3 regions of the Rhodoferax saidenbachensis genome follow, and region 1 is predicted to be linked to each of the others. Evidence: predicted binding sites of a transcription regulator. Region 1 holds the regulator's gene; each other region holds the start of a gene.
The links. The regulator sigma-54, encoded in region 1, starts transcription at its own class of promoters, with help from an activator protein. The targets are predictions, from matches to a motif close to TGGCANGNAANCTGCTTT.
Positions count from the first base shown of each region.

Region 2: a site for sigma-54 is predicted at 4,123-4,140, ahead of RS694_RS19465 (pilin). Genes of this name have one in related genera too.
Region 3: a site for sigma-54 is predicted at 1,733-1,750, ahead of RS694_RS14070 (CmpA/NrtA family ABC transporter substrate-binding protein). Genes of this name have one in related genera too.

Region 1 is NZ_CP019239.1:450,874-456,447, reverse strand. Features, by position in the region: gene RS694_RS02220 (THUMP domain-containing class I SAM-dependent RNA methyltransferase) at 1-954, opposite strand, end outside; gene rpoN (RNA polymerase factor sigma-54) at 951-2,552, opposite strand; gene lptB (LPS export ABC transporter ATP-binding protein) at 2,552-3,346, opposite strand; gene lptA (lipopolysaccharide transport periplasmic protein LptA) at 3,343-3,966, opposite strand; gene RS694_RS02200 (exopolyphosphatase) at 4,114-5,046, opposite strand; gene RS694_RS02195 (thiol:disulfide interchange protein DsbA/DsbL) at 5,155-5,574, opposite strand, start outside.
Region 2 is NZ_CP019239.1:4,114,959-4,120,532, reverse strand. Features, by position in the region: gene RS694_RS19480 (CHASE2 domain-containing protein) at 1-787, shown strand, start outside; gene RS694_RS19475 (3',5'-cyclic-nucleotide phosphodiesterase) at 798-1,589, shown strand; gene RS694_RS19470 (GspE/PulE family protein) at 1,586-4,006, shown strand; gene RS694_RS19465 (pilin) at 4,178-4,606, shown strand; gene RS694_RS19460 (hypothetical protein) at 4,656-4,979, shown strand; gene RS694_RS19450 (O-linked N-acetylglucosamine transferase, SPINDLY family protein) at 5,021-5,574, shown strand, end outside.
Region 3 is NZ_CP019239.1:2,951,749-2,957,322, reverse strand. Features, by position in the region: gene ntrB (nitrate ABC transporter permease) at 1-290, opposite strand, end outside; gene RS694_RS14070 (CmpA/NrtA family ABC transporter substrate-binding protein) at 315-1,559, opposite strand; gene RS694_RS14065 (MarR family winged helix-turn-helix transcriptional regulator) at 1,876-2,364, opposite strand; gene RS694_RS14060 (4-hydroxy-tetrahydrodipicolinate reductase) at 2,415-3,176, opposite strand; gene RS694_RS14055 (chloride channel protein) at 3,293-4,609, shown strand; gene RS694_RS14050 (universal stress protein) at 4,618-5,166, shown strand; gene RS694_RS14045 (hypothetical protein) at 5,222-5,574, opposite strand, start outside.

The DNA.
Region 1 (5,574 bases):
CGGTGGGTTCAATACCATCACGCCGCCACCTTCAATGGGGGGCATACGCTGCAGTGCGTCGCCACCACGGAACTCGACAACATCCGCCACGCCCGCGCGCTCGGCGTTGCGCTGCGCAAAGTCCACCATCCGGTGCGATACATCGCTACCGTAAATCAAAGGTTTCTGACCCGGCTCCGGTTTCACCACGGCGGCGGCAGCTTCGGCTTTGATAGCAGCCCAGACATGCGGCTGAAACGGCACAAACTTCTCGAAGGCAAACCGGCGCAGCGATCCGGGCGCGATGTTGCAGGCGATCTGCGCCGCTTCAATCGCAATCGTGCCGCTGCCGCAGCAAGGGTCGTACAGCGGCAGCAGATCGTCGTCGCCATCGGCCCAACCGCTTGCGGCAATCATCGCGGCAGCCAGGGTTTCCTTCAGCGGCGCATCGCCCTTGTCCTCGCGCCAGCCGCGCTTGAACAACGGTTCGCCCGAGGTGTCGATGTACAGCGAACAACTGTCCGTGGTCAGGTGGGCGTAGATGCGCACATCGGGCCATTGGGTGTTCACATCCGGACGCACGCCGTTGGCCTTGTCACGGAAGCGGTCGCACACGGCGTCCTTGATCTTGAGCGCGGCGAAGTTCAGGCTGGTCAGCGGGCTGTGCTGCGACGTGACTTCGACCTTGATACTTTGCTTGGGTGTGAACCAGATTTCCCACGCCACCTCACTGGCAGCGCGGTACAGGTCTTGTTCGTTGCGGTACTCGGTATAGGAGAGCTGCACCAGCACACGCTGCGCCAGGCGGCTGTGCAGATTGAGCAGCATCGCGTCGCGCCAGGAGCCGCGCGCCAGCACACCACCACGGCGTGTCAGCAGGTCTTCGCCCATCAGGCCGGTGGCGGCGTGCACCTCGGCGGCCAACAGCTCCTCGACACCAGCGGCGCAAGGTAAAAAGAGTTGGAGTTGCATCAGAGTGCCTTACGTAAAGAGGCGGGGGCGATCTTCAGCCCCTCGCGGTATTTGGCCACGGTGCGGCGGGCACATTCAATGCCCTGCTCCTTGAGCATCTCGGAAATCTGGTTGTCACTCAAGGGCTTCTTGGTGCTCTCGGACGCGATGAACTGCTTGATCAGCGCACGCACTGCGGTGCTGGACGCATTGCCACCGGATTCGGTACCCAGGCCGGAACCAAAGAAATACTTGAGTTCAAACGTGCCAAACGGTGTGGCCATGTATTTGGCCGTGGTCACGCGGCTGATGGTGGACTCGTGCAGGCCCAGCTCATCCGCGATCTCGCGCAGCACCAGCGGGCGCATGGCGAGTTCGCCGTGGGTGAAAAAGCTTTTTTGCCGCTCCACAATGGCGGTGCTGACGCGCAGGATGGTGTCAAAACGCTGCTGGATGTTCTTGATAAACCAACGCGCCTCCTGCAAGCGTTGCTGCAAGGCGGCGTGGCTGGCGCTGTCCTTGCCGCCGCGGTGGTTGCGCAGCACATTGGCGTAAATGTCATGCACCTTGAGGCGCGGCATCACGTCGGGGTTCAGCTGCACGCGGAACTTGGGTGTCATGCCGCCGTTGGTTTTGCCGACCTGCATGACCAGCACGTCGGGCACCACGATGTTGCGCTCCACATCCACAAAACGGCGCCCGGGCTTGGGCTCCAGCCGCGCGATCAGCGCAATCGCTTCACGTGTCAGCGCATCGCTGCTGCCGCACAGCTGCACCAGCCGCTTGATGTCGCGCCGCGCCAGCAGGTCCATGGGTTGACCACAGATGCGCAAACTCACCTGCAGCAGCTCGCGGCGTGGAGCGTCCAGAGACGCGTTCGTCAGCAGGGCCTGGAGTTGCAAGCGCAGGCATTCGCCAAGGTTGCGTGCGCCCACGCCCACGGGCTCCAGGCTGTGCAGCAGGCCCAGGGCCACGGTGAAGTGGTGCACCAGGTCTTCGACCTGTTCTTCGTCCTCCGTGCCGGCCAGCCCGCGCGCCAGATCTTCCAGCGGGTCTTCCAGATAACCGTCGTCGTTGAGCGACTCGATCAGGAAACGCAGAGCCGCACTATCGGCCGTACCTAGGCGCAGCGCCAGCGCCTGGCGGTGCAGATGGGCCTGCAGGCTTTCCTGCGTACGTGCCAGCTCGGTGGCGTCCTTGTCTTCACCATCGCCCAGGTTGTTGGTACGGGCCTTGGCGTCCACGCCCCATTCACCATCGTCGTGCGCCGTTTCGGTCGTACCATCGCCTTCCCAGTTCGGCCCGTCGTCAGCCGACAGGGGCGTGGCTTCATCGTCGTTTTTGGTCTCAGACCCGGTGGATGTTGCGTAATCAGCTATTGAATTAGGAGCAAATTCCATCTCCCGATCGCCTTCACTGACCGGCGTGTCGGCCTGACCGAGGCCAAACTCCTCACGTTCCGCGCGCTCTTCCGAAAGTTCGAGAAACGGGTTTTCGTCGAGCATCTGCTCCACTTCCTGGCTCAATTCGAGCGTGGACAACTGCAGCAACCGGATGGATTGCTGGAGTTGAGGAGTGAGCGCCAGGTGTTGCGAGACGCGTAGGGACAGCCCCTGTTTCATCACATTTTGAAGTGTTCGCCCAGATACACGCGACGCACATCGGCGTTGTTCACGATCTCGGAAGGCGTGCCCTGCGCCAGCACGTGGCCATCGCTGATGATGTAGGCGTGGTCGCAGATACCCAGGGTTTCGCGCACGTTGTGGTCGGTGATCAACACACCAATGCCGCGGGCCTTGAGGAAGTTGATGATGCGCTGGATCTCGATCACCGCAATCGGGTCGATACCGGCAAACGGTTCGTCCAGCAGGATAAAGCGCGGCCGCGTGGCCAGCGCGCGGGCAATTTCCACACGGCGGCGCTCGCCGCCGGACAGGGCCAGCGCAGGCGACTCGCGCAGATGCTCCACACGCAGCTCCTGCAGCAATGACGTCAGTCGCGATTCGATCTCTGCGCTTTTCAGCGGCTCGCCCGCATCGTCACGCTGCAGTTCCAGCACGGCACGCACGTTGTCTTCGACATTGAGCTTGCGGAATATCGAAGCCTCTTGCGGCAGGTAACCCAGCCCCAGGCGCGCACGGCGGTGGATGGGCATGTGTTCGATGGAATGGCCATCGATGGTGATGTCACCGGCGCTGGCCCGCAGCAGGCCCACGATCATGTAAAACGAAGTGGTCTTGCCCGCACCATTCGGGCCCAGCAGGCCCACGACCTCACCGGTACGCACCGCCAGCGACACGTCCTTGACGACCTGGCGCTTGCCATATGACTTTTGCAGGTGGCGCGCCTCCAGCCGACCCGTGCCGGTATCGGCGGCTGTATCTATCGCCGCATCTGCATCGGGTGGGGCGCTCACTGGGTCGCTCCGCCCAGCGTGGTGGTGGAGCGCAATACAGGCGCCGGCCCGGCAGGCGCAGGTGATGCCGCAGCGCCACTCTCGGGCTTGGGGGTCAGCATGGCGCGCACACGGCCGCCGGGTGCACCTGCCACGCCTTTGTTGGCGTTGCCATCCACGGTAAACATGTCGGTCAGGTTGTTGTAGACGATGACGCCGCCCGTAATTTCATCTCCCAGCGCGCTGCCGCGAAAACGCCGCAGTTGGGCTTTTTTGGCGAACTTGACGGTGTCCGCCTTACCGTCGTATTCGATGGTTTCGCCTTCGCCTTCAATGAATTCGTCCAGTGCTTCGCGTTTTTGCCTAAAAAAGGCGGGCGTGGCCGTGGAACCGGTGACCAGGCCAAACTGGTAACCATCCGGGTCTTGGCGCACCTCGACCTGGGCCCCGCGGATCACGATGGTGCCTTTGGTCAGAACCACGCGACCGGTAAAGACGCTGACCTGCTTCACATCGTCGTAACGCAGCGCATCGGCCTCGATGTTCATGGGTTTATCACGGTCGGCTTTTTCGGCCAGCGCCGGGCCGGCAGAGCCCGCAAAGGCAGCCACCATCAACAGGGAAAAATAGGGGATTTTCATAAAGGCACGAAACTTGCTCGAAAAACGCTTCGGCCATTGTACCGAGCGCATCGCAGGTTCCAGCCCCAGCAGTGAAATAAGGCACGGCCGCGTTGGGCCGCCCATTTGGGAGGTGGCGCTCCGCCAGAGAGGTGGCGCGAGCCTCGATCAGCCGTCGGCGTTGATTTTGGTGATTAGCTCTTGCAACACGCCGGCCGCGCGGTCGTTGTCCACCTGGCAGGTGCCCGCGTTGTCGTGGCCACCGCCGCCGTAGGTCAGCATCAGGTCACCAATGCGGGTCTTGGAGCTGCGGTTGGTGATGGACTTGCCGGTCGCAAACACGGTGTTCTGTTTCTGCACGCCCCACAACACGTGGATGGAGATATTGGTCTCGGGAAACATCGCGTAAACCATGAAACGGTTCACCGCAAAAATGGTTTCCTCGTTACGCAGGTCCAGCACCAGCAGATTGCCGTGTACGGTGGAACAGCGTTCAATCTGGTCCCGCGCCCGCGCAGTGTGGTCGAAATACAGGTCAACCCGCTCGATCACATCGGGCAGCTGCAGGATCTCGTCAATGGTGTGGTCGTGGCAGTATTGGATGAGGTCCATCATCAACTGGTAGTTGCTGACGCGGAACTCGCGGAAGCGGCCCAAACCGGTGCGTGAATCCATCAGGAAATTGAGCAGCACCCAGTCGGTGGGCTCCAGGATTTCTTCACGGCTGAACTGGGCCGAATCACCCTTATCCACAGCATCCATCATGTCGTGGAAAGACGCAGGGAAAGCCGCAGCACCGCCGTAGTGGTCAAACACCACGCGTGCAGCAGACGCTACGTCGGGGTGGATGATGTGGTTGGGGCGCTCGCCGGTATTGCGCACCGCTTCGGACGCGTGGTGGTCAAACGCCAGATGCACGCCGGGCACATACGGCAGGTTGGTGGTGATGTCGCGGTCGGACACCTCCACCTTGCCATCCTGCATGTCCTTGGGGTGGACGAACTTGATGTCGTCGATCAGTTCCAGCTCATTGAGCAGCACGGCGCACACCAGACCGTCAAAATCACTGCGGGTAACGAGCCTGAATTTCTGGTGTGGCATGGGGCGGTCTCCTGGGCCGGGGTTGCTGGTAAAACCATTCTAGCCCCGCCCCGAGACACTTCGTTACATTTCCCGCGCGAGATGGGCGGAAGTCGTTGTGAATTCTTCTCAGCGCCCTGCACGCACATCCGCCACCAGCGACTCCACGACCAGCAGCGCACGCTCCATGCTGCGGGCAATCGAGCCATCGGTGTAGAAGCGCCCCGCCACGCCCAGGGCGGGAACGCCCTCGACCTTGTAGGCGTTTTGCAACTGGGTGGCGCGGCTGACCTTGCTGACCACGGTGAACGAGTTGAACTGCTCCATGAACTTGGCTTTGTCCACGCCTTGTTTGGCAATCCATTCAGCGATCTGTTCGCCGCGCGTCAGGTTGATTTTTTCTGCATGGATGGCAGCAAACACCTTGGCATGCAGCGTGTCGACCAGCCCCATGGCTTCGAGCGTGTAGTACAGCCGTTGTTGCGGGGCAAAGCTGTCATTGAAGGCCACGGGTACGCGGCGGAACGCCACGTCCTTGGGCAGCTTCTT
Region 2 (5,574 bases), 600 kb from region 1:
GGCCAATCGGGAGCTGACGGTGATGTTTTGCGACATGCGGGGGTTCACCAAAATGTCGGAGCAGATGGAGCCTTTGCAATTGCAGGCGCTCTTGACCGGTGTTTTTAGCCGTTTGACCAGTTTGATACGCGCCAATCGAGGAACGATTGACAAGTACATGGGCGATTGCGTCATGGCCTTTTGGGGGGCGCCCGTGGAAAGTGCTGAGCATGCCCACCTGGCCGTGAAATCCGCCATGGAAATGGCCAATGCGGTACGGGACATCAATCACGAACACCGCGCGCAAGGACTCCCGGAAATTGGCATTGGTATCGGCCTGAACACGGGCACCATGTGCGTAGGGGACATGGGTTCCAATATCCGGCGGAGCTACACCGTGATTGGTGACGCCGTTAATCTGGGTTCCCGGCTCGAAGGGTTGTCCAAAGCGTATGGCGTGGATATCGTGGTCAGCGAATCCACACGCAAATTGGCACCTGACTTCGCTTGGCAGGAATTGGACCGTGTGCGTGTCAAGGGCAAGGAGCAGGCGGTTGCCATTTTCTGGCCATTGGCGCCGGCGGAGCGTTTGAATGCGGAAGCCGCGAATGAACTGAAGACTTGGGCCAATTTCATCAAGACCTACAGGTCGCAGAATTGGGATCAGGCAGATGTACTCCTGCTCAATTTAATGCGCATGAATGTCAAAAAATACCTTTACCAGCTCTACTCAGAACGGGTAGCCTCCATGCGTCTGTTGCCATTCGATCCCGAATGGGACGGCGCGACCAATTTTGAAACCAAGTGAGGCGGCTGTTGTGAAAGTACGTGTACTGGGCTGCTCAGGGGCTATCGCCAAGGATTGCCGCACCACTTCTTTCCTCATCGATGGAGAGATTCTTGTGGATGCGGGTACGGGTGTCGGTGATTTGACGCTGGAGGAGATGCGCCGCATCGATGACGTGCTGCTAACGCATTCGCATCTGGACCATGTGGCGGCATTGCCGTTGATGGTGGACGCAGTGGCGGCACAACGCAAGGAGCCTTTGCGCATTCACGCACTGGCGGGAACGATTGCTGCGCTCAAGGCCCATATATTCAACAACGTTATCTGGCCTGACTTTAGCTGTATCCCTTCGGTGCAAGCACCTTTTATCAGCTTTCACGAAATCCGTATCGGGCAGACCTTGCAATTGCGAAACAAATTGGTGGAGGTTTTGCCGGCGGTACATACCGTGCCAGCGGCCGGATTTGCCGTGACGGCGGGGCAGGGATGCTGGGTGTTTACGGGGGATACAGAGCGTAATCCCGCGTTGTGGGCCCGCGTGAACCAGCTCAACGTTGCTATGCTGGTGATCGAGACAGCCTTTAGTAATCGGGAACAGGACCTTGCCAAGCGTAGCTTGCATCTCTCCCCGATGGTTTTGGCAGATGAGCTCGACTGTATTGCCAAGGGAAAGAACTATCCTATTTACATCACGCACACCAAGCCTGCAGAGACCGAGCTGATCATGGCAGAGATACAGCGGTTTGACCAAACCCAGCCGTTTGGACCAAATGTGACACATGACATTCGCTGGCTGCGTGCTGGACAGGAGTTTGATATATGAGCGCAGTTCTGCCTCCAGTGGGTCAGGAGACTCCGTCCGAGCAGGCGTTTTATGAATCGCAGAAGCTGCCCTCGCAAAAACGGGGCATGACGTTTCAGGCACTTTTCTATCGGCAGTTGCATCACGTCACGGCGCGCATCCATGACACCGAGAACCTCGAGCAAATCATGTTGGAGGCGAGCCAGGACATCTGCAAGTTGTTGAATGCAGACCGCTTGACCCTGTACGCCACCAACGAAGACCAGACCGCGATCATTTCAAAGATCAAGACGGGCTTGAACAGCAGTCGCGATCTTAAGCTGCCAATTTCTCCGCAGAGCATTGCCGGGTATGCGGCCTTTAGCAAACAACCCCTGAATTTGCCGGATGTCTACGACGAAGAAGCGCTAAAAAAGATCCATCCTTCTTTGACTTTTCTGAAAGAAGTGGACAAACGCTCCGGCTACCGGACCAAGCAGATGCTGGTTGCGCCAATTCTCGAAGGCAAGACGCTGCATGGCGTGCTGCAAGTCATCAATAACAAGAATGATGAGCCTTTTGGAGAGTTAGAACTTGATGGCGTTGCGGAGTTGTGCAAGACCTTAGCTACTGCCATCCGCCAGCGTATGCAAAAGGCGGAAGATGGCCCACGCAAGCGCGCTACCAAGTACGACGGCTTGGTGGCCGATGGGGTGTTGACTGAAGAAGAGCTCAACAAATGCATACAGGATGCCCGCAACGAAGGGCAATCGGTAGAGCACAGGCTCATGAGCGACTACAAGATCAAGCCCGCACAAATGGGCCCGTCGCTTGCCAAGTTTTTTGGGGTCCCTTACGAAGCATTTAATCCGGGGCGCATTCGCTCCGAGATGTTGCAGGGTGTGCTGAAGCGAGAATTTGTCGTAGAGCAAGGCTGGATCCCACTGGAGGAGTCACCCGAAGGCCTTGTCATCATGTGCATGGACCCGGAAGCAGTGCGTGGCTCCCGCGTCGTACCTCAGGTTTTCCCGCGCATTGCGAAATTTTCTTACCGTGTTACGACCCAGGCAGAGTTCGTAGAAACCATGGCGCAGCTGTTTGGCGCCGGGGCGGATGGCACCACGGTAGACGAGTTGCTGGCTGGCATGGACGGTGCGCCTCTGGATGATGGGGCCAATGAAGACTCATTGGAATCCGCTGCAGCAGACAACGAATTGGTCAAGTTCGTCAACAAGGTGATCATTGACGCCTACAACCAGAAGGTGTCTGATATTCACATTGAGCCCATGCCCGGCAAGTTCAAGACGGGTATCCGCTTCCGCATTGACGGCAGCCTCGTGCCTTATGTGGAGGTGCCCGCACATTTCAGGCAGGCCATGGTCACGCGGTTGAAGATCATGTGTGATCTGGATATTTCAGAGCGACGCAAGCCGCAAGACGGCAAGATCAAATTCAAGAAATATGGCCCGCTTGATATCGAGCTGCGGGTTGCCACGATTCCCTCCGCGGGCGGGGTGGAAGATGTGGTTATGCGGATTCTGGCGGCGGGTGAACCCATACCGCTGGAAAAACTGGGTTTGACGCCCCATAACAAGGAACGCCTGGAGGCGACCGTCAGCAAGCCCTACGGATTGTTTTATGTGTGCGGCCCCACAGGCTCTGGTAAAACGACCACGCTGCACTCCATCCTGAAATTCCTGAATACGCCAGATACCAAAATCTGGACGGCAGAAGATCCGGTGGAAATTACCCAAAAGGGGCTGCGCCAGGTACAGATCAACAAGAAAGCGGGCATCGATTTCGCCTTGGTCATGCGTGCCTTTTTGCGTGCAGACCCGGACATCATCATGGTGGGCGAGTCGCGCGACAAGGAGACCGTGTCCATGGGTGTGGAAGCGTCCTTGACGGGGCACCTGGTGTTCTCCACCTTGCACACCAACTCGGCACCAGAGTCCATCACCCGGCTGATGGACATGGGCATGGACCCATTTAACTTTGCGGATGCCTTGCTAGGTATTCTGGCGCAACGGCTTGCCAAAAAGCTATGCGATTGCAAAGAGTCTTATGTGCCGGATGCCGAGGAGCTACGACTGTTTGCGGCGGAATATGCAGAAGAGTTGCGTCATTCCAAGGCCTGGAAAGAGGACTACGCAGCCGAGAGCAAGAAGATGGTAGATAAGTGGATTCAGACCTATGGTGAGAATGGCCAAATCAAGCTCTACAGAGCAGTGGGGTGCGACAAATGCAACAAGAGTGGTTACAAGGGCCGTGTAGGTCTGCATGAACTGCTGGTTGCCGACGATGGTGTCAAGAAGCTCATCCAGGAGCGTGCCCGCGTGGCCGAGTTGTTTGCTCAGGCGGTTGAGGGGGGTATGCGTACCCTGAAAATGGACGGCATGGAGAAGATCATGATGGGGTTGACGGACTTAAAGATGGTTCGGTCGGTGTGTATCAAGTGACAGTTTGTGCTGACAAAAATGTCAATCATCTAATGTTGTTGTGATCGCTCACCTGAAAATTCGTCATTTAGGGGCTAAATCGTCTTTAACAAGGCCCATTCCATCGCTAGAATGCATGGCATGGAACCTGCTGATTAGAAGGCTCCAGTCTTTTTAACCAAGGAGTTTCTTATGAAGCGTTCTCTGCAAAGGGGTTTTACCCTTATCGAATTGATGATCGTGGTTGCGATCATCGGTATTTTGGCCGCGGTCGCATTGCCTGCTTATCAGGACTATACCGTGCGTGCAAAAGTATCGGAATTGCTCGTCGGAGCAGAGTCTGCAAAAATTTGCATTTCTGACGCTTATGCAGCAGACATTGGCAATATAAGCAATGTTAGTTCTGCATGTAGCTATGCTGGCACCGCAAAATATCAAGATGTGACTGATATTGCTGCCGCAAGTTTCACAGTTTCAGCCGTGTCTTCGGCTCTTGGTGTTACGGGAGTGGTGGCTTTGTTCAGTAATAATATGTCTGCAGTTAGCTCCTCCTTGGGCACCTTGGAGTGGAAGTGCAGCGGAAGTGTTAATAAATATTTCCCTGCGTCCTGCCGCGGTTAATATCTAACATCTAATAAAAACCCCTCTGAGAGGGGTTTTTTTATTTAAAATGAAAATCATAGAAACTTTAAAATTTAAAAAAGAAAAGGTTTTCGCAGCAGAGTTGGCCGAGCAACTTGCTAGAGATGTTTCACCTGAATTAATGCAAAAGAGACGCAAAGCATTGTCGGTGAATAAAATAACTAGATTGTTAGAAAAAACCTATACAAAAGCACAGACATTTCAGCAAGAGAATTCGATGGGATTTTTCAGGCGTAGCATTTTTGTCAATGCATTTCAGTGGGAATTGAAGAGTCGTAACTATCCAGAGGATTTTTCAACAATGGCAACGGAAGGACTTGTCATATCATTGATGAAGAAGCCGACTCAATAGTGTTTAATGCCACGCATAGGCCATAAAGTCAGGCCGAGTAAATGTTAAAACATATTTTGCAAGCCATAAAAAATTGGATATTTCGGCTAATCCAATATATGCTCTCTGTGGGAGCAAATCTGGAACGTGCTGATAAATTGATGGCAAGTGGCGAGTTCAATCTTGCCATTAAGGAGATTAAAAATTATCTTAGGCGCGATCCACACAATTGCAATTTGTATGTTGCACTTGGAAATTGTTATGACCAACTTGGTGATAAAGCTCAGTTTAAGCATCATATAGAAATAGCGTATAGGCTTGACGATACAAACAATGCCTGTATTTACCATTGGGCTAGAGCTCTGGTCATCAGTAATCAGTGCGAATTGGCGCTGCCATTGCTTGCAATAATCAAAGACAGTACCTCATTTGCCGAGGCAGTTAATTCCGAATTGTCGGGAATATGTATGGCTCTCGGTGATGCATATAGGGCCAAAGAGTTTCAAATGACAGCGTGGCTAAGTGATTTTGATAGCTTACGCCACGCAAATGCCTACCTGTTCAGGCTCGCCTACAACGATAGCAATGATTTATTACTCGCACAAGAACACCAATT
Region 3 (5,574 bases), 1.8 Mb from region 1:
TGTTTCCAGGTCTCCAGCGGGCCAGGGATGCTGGCAGCCGTACCGACACTCACCAGCGCCCAGATGCCCACCAGCAGGGCCAGGCCCAGCAGCGGCGGCACCACCACCAGGAACAGGCCGCGCCAGTCGTAACCGGGCTTGGTTGCGGGGGCAGGGGTTGCTGTCGTTGCTTGCATTTCAGTGCCTTTTAGGGCTGTAGCCCTTGTGGAATCTGCGTGAGCAGCTTCTTTTTTGATAGCGTTTCCCTCGGCCACCGGGGCCCAGGGGGAGTGGAAAACAGCGCTGACCATGGTGATCTCCCGGTTGGAAGTGGCTTAAGCCTTGACCTTGAAACTGTCGGCGTACTTCTTGGGATCTTTGCCGTCCCAGACCACACCGTCCATGAGCTTGCTGCTGCGCATATCGCTCTTGGGCACCGGTGTTTTGCTGGCGGTAGCGGCCTGTTTGTAGATGTCGATCTGGTTGATCTGTTTGGCCACGGCCAGGTAGTCGGGGTGGTCTTTGAGCAAGCCCCAGCGTTTGTGTTGGGTCAGGAACCACATGCCGTCCGACAGGTAGGGGAAGTTCACCGCTCCGTCGTTGTAGAACTTCATGTAGTTCGGGTCGTCCCAGGTCTTGCCCATGCCGTTTTGGTAACGGCCCAGAATGCGCTGGTTGATGGCGTCCACGCTGGTGTTCACGTAGCTCTTGTCGGCGATGGTTTCGGCCATCTTGTTTTTGTTGGACAGGCTGGCGTCAATCCAGCGGCCGGCTTCCAGAATCGCGGCCGTCACAGCGCGTGCGGTGTTGGGGTATTTCTTGACGAAGTCGCCCGTGGTGCCCAGCACTTTTTCGGGGTGGTCTTTCCAGATGTCCTGGGTGGTGGTTGCCGTCACGCCAATGCCGTCAATGATGGCGCGGTGGTTCCAGGGCTCGCCCACGCAGAAGCCGTCCATATTGCCGACGCGCATGTTGGCCACCATCTGGGGCGGCGGTACGGTGATGACCTTGGAGTCCTTCATCGGGTTGATGCCGTTGGCCGCCAGCCAGTAGTACAGCCACATGGCGTGGGTGCCGGTGGGGAAGGTCTGTGCAAAGGTGTATTCGCGTTTCTCGCTGGCCATCAGTTTGGCCAGGCCCGCGCCGTCTACAGCGCCTTTGTCCGCCAGCTTTTTGGACAACGTGATGGCTTGGCCGTTGTTGTTGAGGGTGGCCAGTACCGCCATGTCTTTCTTGGGGCCACCAATGCCTAAGTGCACGCCGTAGACCAGGCCGTACAACACGTGGGCAAAGTCCAGCTCGCCATTGACCAGCTTGTCGCGCACACCGGCCCAACTGGCTTCTTTGGACGGGATGATGGTGACGCCGTATTTCTTGTCGATGCCCAGTACCGAGGCCATGACCACGCTGGCGCAGTCGGTCAGCGGGATGAAGCCGATCTTGACCTCGGTCTTTTCCGGCGCGTCGGAGCCGGCGGCATACACCGCAGCGCGCAGCGCGGGGTCGATGCCGATGGCACCCACGGCGGCGGTCTGCAAAACCGCACGGCGGCTGAGTTTGGCTTTCAGAAGATCAGTCATGGCACACGCTCCAGAAGTTGCGAAAGGTAAAAACAAAAACAAAAAAGGCGTCCACACAAGGTTCACAGCGCTGTGCGCGATGAACCTGTGGGGACGCCTTTGTCCTGTGTACGCGGTGAGAGCCCGCCGTTGGACCCTCTTTACGTACGACCCTACTGGGTCTCAGCAGGACTTATGCAATGTTTGTGCCAGATGATTCCGGCGTATTTTTGCTATGAAAAAAGTAGCTGCTTGCGCAATCTGTGCAAGGGCTAGAGGCCTATTTGATGCAAAAACTAGAGCGAGCACCGGCGTTGTGCGGTGCACCAATGCGGCGCTATAGATGGGCCAAAGGGATGCTCCCGGCGTCCTCGTCCGCTTCCAACACATGCATCAGCTTTTCCAGATCGCGGTTCAGGCTGGCGAGGGTTGCATCGTCCAGTTGCCTGAGCGCCTCAGGCAGTACGCCTTCAAACGGCCCCGGTATCTTCTTGATCGCCTTCTTTCCCTCTGCTGTCACACGCAGCTCAACGGCGCGTTTGTCTCCATCCGACTTGGACAGGGTGAGCAGGTCCTTTTTGACGAGTATCTTGATCAGGTTGCTGGCCGTCGACTGGTGGATGTCCATTTTGGCGGAGACTTCACCAACACCCATGCCCGGGTTCTGCTGAATCAGGCTCAGCGCCCATACCTGCGCGCCACCCAAACCGGTTTCTTTTTCGACGTGTCGAAAGTGGGTGCGCACCGCATTGAACACGACCCGGAATCGCCTGAGGGCCAGCGCTGCATTGTCGGTTTGGCTCGCAGAGGGCTTGGCGGTTTTCATGGGCGAACGGGGTAGGTCGGTGGGTACGGATCATACGGCGACCGGCTTCTTCAGTGGAGTGATTCCCCGCTCCCCGCCAGGATCTGCTTGCGCAGTCTCTGCATCAGAAGATCATCGAAGGTGTAGAACCCGTGGGGGCAGTTTTGCAGCTCATTCAGTGCAAAGGCAGCGCCTGTGCCAAACGCCTCCCGTTTGATGGAGTTGTGGATGAGGCGCACGGTCTGGTACGGAAACCCGAAGATCACCTCGTGGTGGCCAACGATACCGCCCAAACGCATCGAGGTGATCTTGTCACCGCTGATGTCCAGGCTTTCGGCGATTTTCTTGGCGGTGCCGGACACCTCGGGTTTGTCCCGAAAGTGCTGTTCCAGAATTTCGACGTCGGCAAAGGGTGCAATCTCCCGGAGCAGTCGGGCTGCCATGATCAGGAAATTGATGCCAACGGTCATGTTGGGCGAGCACAGCACCTTGGCCGCATCGCCCAGCGTGCGCACGTAGGCCAACTGGGCATCGTCGTACGCAGAAATGGCCGTGACCAGGGTCAGGGCCCGCCGTCTGACCTCCTCACCATAGACCTGCACGGATTCCGCGCCCGAAAAATCCACCAGTGCGTCCACCGGGTGCTGGTCTAGCCACGGCCCCAAAGTGGCTTCAGACAGTGCCACCACAGGGATGGCGGTGTCCCCCACAGCCACGGGCCCGGGCGCGCCGGTACGGGTCGCGATCCACTGCAGCGTGTACCTGGGGTCTTCATTGAGAACATGGGCTACTGCTGTGCCTGCCTTGCCATACCCGATCAGTCCTATTTTCATGCTTGCCTCCTGGTTACGCGTACCGCGCGCATGCGCAAATACATTTGTGCGAATATAACAAAGTACATTTGTACCAATGTATGATTTGGGCAAGCGATTCTTTTGGCTGCAACACCATGCGACAGCACCCCCACATTTACTCGGCCTTTAAAAATGAGTTGTATGACGCACACCTCTGGCGGGGGCGTGCCCTGTTCATTGCCTTTGCCGCACTGGCGGGCCTGACGGTTGTTGCTTTCACCTGGTTGACCGAACACGCTCTGGCCCTGTTCTTCCGCGTCCAGGCCGGCCACTGGTGGATGCCGCTGCTCTGGACCCCGCTGACAGCGGCGGCCATTGTGTGGGTCACGCGACGTTACTTCCCCGGTGCTGCTGGGTCCGGCATCCCGCAGGTCATGGCCGCGCAAGACGCCGCTGTTACGGAATCAACGCGCGGCCTTTTTGTGTCAATGCGTCTGACCCTGGCCAAAATGGCGCTCACCGCCTGGGGCTTGTTGGGTGGGTTGTCTCTGGGGCGGGAGGGGCCTTCCGTTCAGATAGCGGCGGGCGTGATGCACAGCGCGCGCAAATGGTTGCCCAAGCGCTCCCAGATCAGCGAGCACAGCCTGCTGGTTGCTGGTGGTGCAGCGGGCATCGCTGCTGCATTCAATACGCCACTGGGTGGTGTCATGTTTGCGATTGAGGAGCTGACCCGCAAGCCCGAGCATCGCAACCATGGGCTGACCATCGCCGCCATCGTCCTTGCCGGTTTGATAGGCGTCTCGGCGTATGGCAACGGGAGCTACTTTGGTGTGATCCGGGTGGAGGGCTTTGGCTGGAATGCGTTGCTGCCCGGCCTTCTGGTGTCACTGGCCTGTGGATTGCTCGGCGGATTGTTTTCCCGCCTGCTGGCCGTTTCCCTGGCGGGCAATTCGCTGGACTGGTTCAGTGCACAAAGAAAAATCCGACCTGTGGCATTTGCGGCAGGCTGCGGCCTCGCCATTGCCATCATTGGCGTCGTCAGTGCTGGTGACACCTTTGGCAGCGGTTATGCCCATACCAAAGCCTCTCTGGCAAACACTGACGATACGAGTTCTGTCTATGTGCTGCTCAAATTTGTGACCACCTGGCTCACTGCGTGGTCTGGCGTGCCGGGGGGGATTTTCGCCCCATCGCTTGCCATTGGCGGTGCTGTGGGAGGGGATGTTGCCCAATGGACGTCGTATGCGAATCCACCCACGTTGATCGCCTTGGGCATGGCAGCTTTTTTGGCGGCGGTGACACAGGCCCCTCTCACCGCATTCATCATCGTGATGGAAATGGTGGACGGTCATGGCCTGGTGCTCAGCCTGATGGCCAGTGCCCTGTTTGCCAGTGCCTTGTCCCGGCTGATCAGCACGCCCCTCTATGCATCCCTTGCGGAGCTGCAACTCACTCGCCTGCCCAAAGCCTGAGGTATCCCATGTACCGCAAGATTCTGGTCCTCGTGGACAACCGACAAGTAACCCAATCCGCCATTGACCAAGCCATCGGTCTGGCGCAGGTCCACCGCGCAGATATTTTCTTCTTCAGTGTGTTGCCCAACTACGTGTATCCCGCCGTGGACATGCTGCCGGTGGCGGATATGTCTGCGGATGATTTCAGGGCGCAAGCGAGTGAAGAGGCGTCCCGGATGTTGTCTGCCGCCAGTGCCTGGGCGGAGCGTTGCGGAGTGCACAACCACAGAGCCATGGGGGCCGGCGCAGACGGCGCCCACTGCGTGGCAGAGGCTGCAGTCAAACGGCACTGCGACCTGATCGTTGTCGGCACCGAAGAGCAGAATGCGGTGGTCCGTCTATTGAGTGGAAGCATTGTTCCCGGCTTGATTTCAGCGGCGACGGTGCCAGTCCTGGTCTGCAGGGAACGTCCCATACGTCCCAAGCGCAACAGCCACCTGCGCAGTCCGTTTACCAGTAGTCCGGTCGTTTCACGGGAAATGGGTGCCCGCAAGAAGCATGAGCCCAATGACTGAGTCGACGTTTGAGAAATAGTAGCGCCTATCAACCCGTCCAAACAATAACAGGCACTTACAGCGCAGACGCATCCTTGACTACATGCCACTGGTAAACCAGCCGGATGGTGCACGGCCCCGGGCTGCGGGTGAAATACCCAATCACATCAAACGCGCCCGCCTGCCACACGCTGGATTGCTGCACATCATCAACTTCGCCAGAGGTCATGCCTGCACCGTAGAGGGTGTCCATATCGGTGGAGATGGCGGCAAAAACCGGTTCGCCGGTGCACAACCCGGTGTTGGAGCGCCACAGCTGTTCAATACGCTGCACGCGCTGGTCGCGGACATAAAAGGTGGTGGGAAAAGGCAGGCCGTGCAGCCGGGTGGTGCTGGCCTCCCAGTTTCCGCGCAGGCCGCGTGGGCCCG